2 regions of the Alteromonas sp. ABD4_190 genome follow, and region 2 is predicted to be linked to the other one. Evidence: predicted binding sites of a transcription regulator. Region 2 holds the regulator's gene; the other holds the start of a gene.
What was found. Region 2 encodes FliA, which starts transcription of late flagellar genes. Its sites were predicted from a motif close to CTAAAGNTNNNNNNNNNNNNGCCGATA; they were not measured.

Region 1 (2,205 bases), 400 kb from region 2:
TGAATCATTCTTAGCGAGTCTTCATCTAATCCAGCTCTTGGAGGGTCAACCAATACAGTGGTGAAATTATAAGTGCTTAAATCAATGCCTTCTAAGCGACTAAACGTACGCTCGCCCTTCATAGCCTGTGTGAATTCTTCGGCGGCTAACCTTACAATTTTTACATTGCTCAGCTCGTTTTGCTCAATATTAAACTGAGCTGCTTGCACTGAAGGTTTAGCTATTTCGGTACCCACCACATTATCAAAGTGAAGTGCTAGCGGAAGTGAAAAGTTACCGGCACCGCAATACATTTCTAGTAAGTCTCCAGAGAGTGGCTTAACACAATCTAAAGCCCATTCAATCATGCTACAGTTCACTTCGGCATTTGGCTGAGTGAAGCTATTTTCTATATGCTTGAATACGAATTCTCTTCCGTTTACTGGTAAACGCTCAATTACAAAATCGTTGTCGATAATAATCTTTTGCTTTCTAGCGCGACCAATGATGTTTACTTTAGGAAAGTGAGTTTCAAGTGTCGCTTTTAATTCTCTTGCTGCCACTTGCCATTCTTCATCTAGTTGACGATGGTATAGAAGGCTTATAACAAGTTCACCAGACAACGCAGAAAGGTAATCGATTTGAAATAACTTTTTTCTTAGAGTTTCGTTTGGTCTTACTTCTTCAAGCAAAAGTGTCATCGCATCGTTTATTGCTTTACATGCAGGGGGAAAGCTATCGACACGATATTTTTCTTTCGTTTCCTGATTAAACATGATGTGAAATAAGTCATCGCCCTCGTGCCACACTCTAAACTCTGCGCGCATGCGGTAGTGTGTTGGCTGAGATGGGAATACAGAAAGCTCAGGGGCATTGAATGGAGAAAGCAACGCGGTGAGACGATTTACTTTTTCGTCTAACTGATCTTGATAGCGTTGTTGTTCAGTGGTGGTCATAAAATTCTCCATTCATTGTTGAGGTCGCGAATTGTAGTCCCTTAAAAAATAACTGCAACAAGCGCTCCCGACTTCTTCATTATTAATACGCGTGATTGCCTAAGTAGCCTTTAGAAAAAAATGCTGTATTAATATTAAACAATATTGATTCTTTGCCGATAATAAGAATGAGGATAGTGAGGATCAAATTATGAACGTGGGTCAAATTAAAGCTTTTATGGGAGACCAAAAGGTTGATCAGAAAGCGGATCAAAAGGCAACGGTTCACCCGAATGAAGCGCTGAAAAAGCAGCTACAGCAAGACGGATTGCAGCAAGCCGCTGAGTTCTCGAAGCAACAAGCGGCTTCAGTATCTGTTTCAAGTAGCCAGACGAGTATCGGCTTGCGCGTGGTAAGTAGCAATATTAATCAAGCGTTGGAAATAGATGGGCAAAAACCACAAGAAACGAAAGAGAAAAATCTTGAAGAAAAGTCGAACGATTTATTCGATTTTGAAAAAGTAGCCCGAAACGTACTTAAGTTCGTGGGTAGCGTTATTCGCGGCGCAGCCGATGGAGGTGCCAGCGACGAAAAGCTGACCGGGCTATTTAGCCAAGCAAGAGAAGGAGTAAGCCGTGGTTTCGCAATGGCTGAAAAAGATCTCGCTGGGTTTATGAATGAAGAGATTGAGCAAGGTATAACGAAAAGCCGGGATCTTATTGATACGGGTATTAATGATCTAGAAACCGATATCTTTGGACGCCAGCAGCCTAATGCTGTCCAGTTGTCTTCGTTAGAAGCTGTTGCAGCATCGGACGAAAAAAGCGGTAGTTTGATGATTCGAACTAAAGATGGTGATGAAGTGAGCTTTAGTTTTGAAAGCCTGCGTTCTTTCCAGGCTTCTCAGCAACTTAATTTTCAAGCTCAGGCATCTCAAGAGCAATCTGACGGTAGTGGTGAGCAAAGTGAAAGCAATTTTTCAGCGTCTTACACTGAGCAAACTTCTTATCAATATTTCGAGCGAAGCGGCATTAGTTTTTCATTGAAAGGAGAACTTGATGAAGATGAGTTGGAATCGATAGCTGATTTAGTTGGGCAGGTGCAGGATCTAGCTGATACCTTCTATAGTGGTGATATCGACAAGGCATTTGAAGAAGCACTGAGTTTGGGCTTTGATGATAAAGAGTTGGTTGGTTACGCACTACAGTTAAATAGGACTACGCAAACCGAAGTGCTAAAGACATACGAAAATATTCAGCACTATAACGAAGATAAAAGCGACAACGCGAAA
Region 2 (2,205 bases):
TTAAGATTGCAGAAGCGAAATCTTTAGTTTCCGCTGCTGCAAAGCTTTATAAAAAGTACGGTTTGAATCATACTAGTGGTAACAACGCAATTAAAACAGCATAAGCAGTATGATTGACGATCAAGCGAGTAGCTTAAGAAAAATGAAGCAATCACGGTTAATCAAAGTAATCGCCGTCACCGGTGGTAAAGGTGGCGTCGGTAAAACAAATATTACGCTTAACACTGCTATCGCCATGGCGAAGCAGGGCAAGCGTGTAATGGTTCTTGACGCGGACCTTGGTCTTGCAAACGTAGATGTGATGTTAGGCCTGCGAGTTGAGAAAAACCTATCTCACGTACTCTCTGGCGAGTGCACGTTAGACGAGGTTTTAGTAACCGGCCCCCACGGTATTAAGATTGCTCCCGCCACATCTGGAACCCAGTCAATGGCGGAACTCTCACCCACACAGCACGCTGGCTTGATAAGAGCGTTTAGCGAGCTGCGTTCTCAAATAGACGTATTAATAGTCGACACCGCTGCTGGCATTTCAGATATGGTATTAAGCTTTTCTAAAGCCTCCCAAGATATCATGGTGGTGGTTTGCGATGAGCCAACATCACTAACTGATGCGTATGCGCTGATAAAAATCCTTAACCGTGAGCACGGTGTTTTTCGCTTTAAAGTTGTGGCCAATATGGTTCGCGATGTGCGAGAAGGTCAGGAATTATTTAGCAAATTAAGCAAAGTGACAGGGCGTTTTCTTGATGTTGCACTAGAATTAGTGGCGACGGTGCCATTTGACGAAAATATTCGCAAGGCTGTGCGTAAGCAAACAGCTATTGTTGATGCTTTTCCTGGCTCTCCTGCAGCCGTAGCGATAACCAAGCTAGCAAACAGGGCGCTTACTTGGCCTATTCCAGCGCAGCCTGGAGGTCACTTAGAATTTTTCATTGAACAATTAGTTGCAGAAAAAGCCGTAGGAAGTCAACGTTGAACAGCAAGGCCGCCGCTTATCAACAGCAAACAGATAAATCGCAGTTAGTCGAAAGACATGCGCCTCTGGTTAAGCGAATTGCGCACCATTTGATGGCGCGACTGCCTGCGAGTGTACTTGTTGATGACCTTATCCAATCAGGCATGATTGGCTTGCTAGAGGCCGCACGGAATTTTGACGGTTCTAAAGGCGCAAGCTTTGAAACATTTGCAGGTATTCGCATCCGCGGTGCCATGCTTGACGAAATACGCAAAGGTGATTGGACGCCACGTTCTGTTCACCGCAATGGTCGCGCGATTACTGAGGCGATATCTCAGGTAGAAAGTGAAACTGGGCGTGACGCAAGAGATTCTGATATTGCTGACAAGCTAAATGTAAGCTTGCAGGATTATCATCAGATGCTTAATGAAGTCAATGCTGGAAAGTTGGTGGGCATTGAAGATTTGGGGGTGTCGGAGGATGTGATCACTACAGAGCAAACTAGAGGTAGTGATGCACCGCTGGAAGATTTGATGCAAGGGGCTTTTCAAAAAGCGTTGGCCCATGCAATCACGACATTACCCGAGCGAGAAGCGATTGTTCTTTCACTTTATTATGATGAAGAACTAAACTTAAGAGAAATAGGCGAGGTTCTTGACGTAAGTGAGTCGAGAGTCAGTCAAATTCACAGTCAAGCCATGTTAAAACTCAAATCACGAATGAAGTCGTGGCAAGCTGACGAAGAATAGAGATTAATAACAATTAACCCCTCAGTGGAGGCTATTTTGGATAAAAGCATGAAAATTCTCGTGGTCGATGACTTTTCAACCATGAGACGCATCATCAAAAACCTACTCAAAGATTTGGGTTTTGCCAACATTCAGGAAGCGGATGACGGAAGCACTGCATTGCCAATGTTACAACAAGGCGATTTCGATTTCGTAGTTACTGACTGGAACATGCCTGGCATGCAGGGCATCGATTTACTACGCGCGATAAGAGCAGATGATAAGCTTAAGCACTTGCCTGTGCTTATGGTTACCGCTGAAGCGAAGAAAGAGCAAATTGTTGCCGCCGCGCAAGCGGGTGTTAATGGCTACGTCGTTAAACCTTTCACAGCAGCAACGTTAAAAGAAAAATTAGATAAAATATTCGAACGTTTAGGTTGATCCAGACGCTCAACAGATAAATGAGGTTTACTGGATGTCAATGAATGTAAACGTTCCAATATCGTTGGAAGAAGCAAAGCA

Region 1: the regulator FliA is predicted to act here: its motif matches at 1,070-1,096, upstream of ACXAFM_RS12680 (DUF5610 domain-containing protein).

What each region holds. Positions count from the first base shown of each region.
Region 1 is NZ_JBSWWN010000001.1:2,879,397-2,881,601, forward strand. Features, by position in the region: gene trmA (tRNA (uridine(54)-C5)-methyltransferase TrmA) at 1-935, opposite strand, end outside; gene ACXAFM_RS12680 (DUF5610 domain-containing protein) at 1,126-2,205, shown strand, end outside.
Region 2 is NZ_JBSWWN010000001.1:3,283,728-3,285,932, forward strand. Features, by position in the region: gene flhF (flagellar biosynthesis protein FlhF) at 1-104, shown strand, start outside; gene ACXAFM_RS14325 (MinD/ParA family protein) at 110-976, shown strand; gene ACXAFM_RS14330 (RNA polymerase sigma factor FliA) at 973-1,704, shown strand; gene cheY (chemotaxis response regulator CheY) at 1,741-2,124, shown strand; gene ACXAFM_RS14340 (protein phosphatase CheZ) at 2,159-2,205, shown strand, end outside.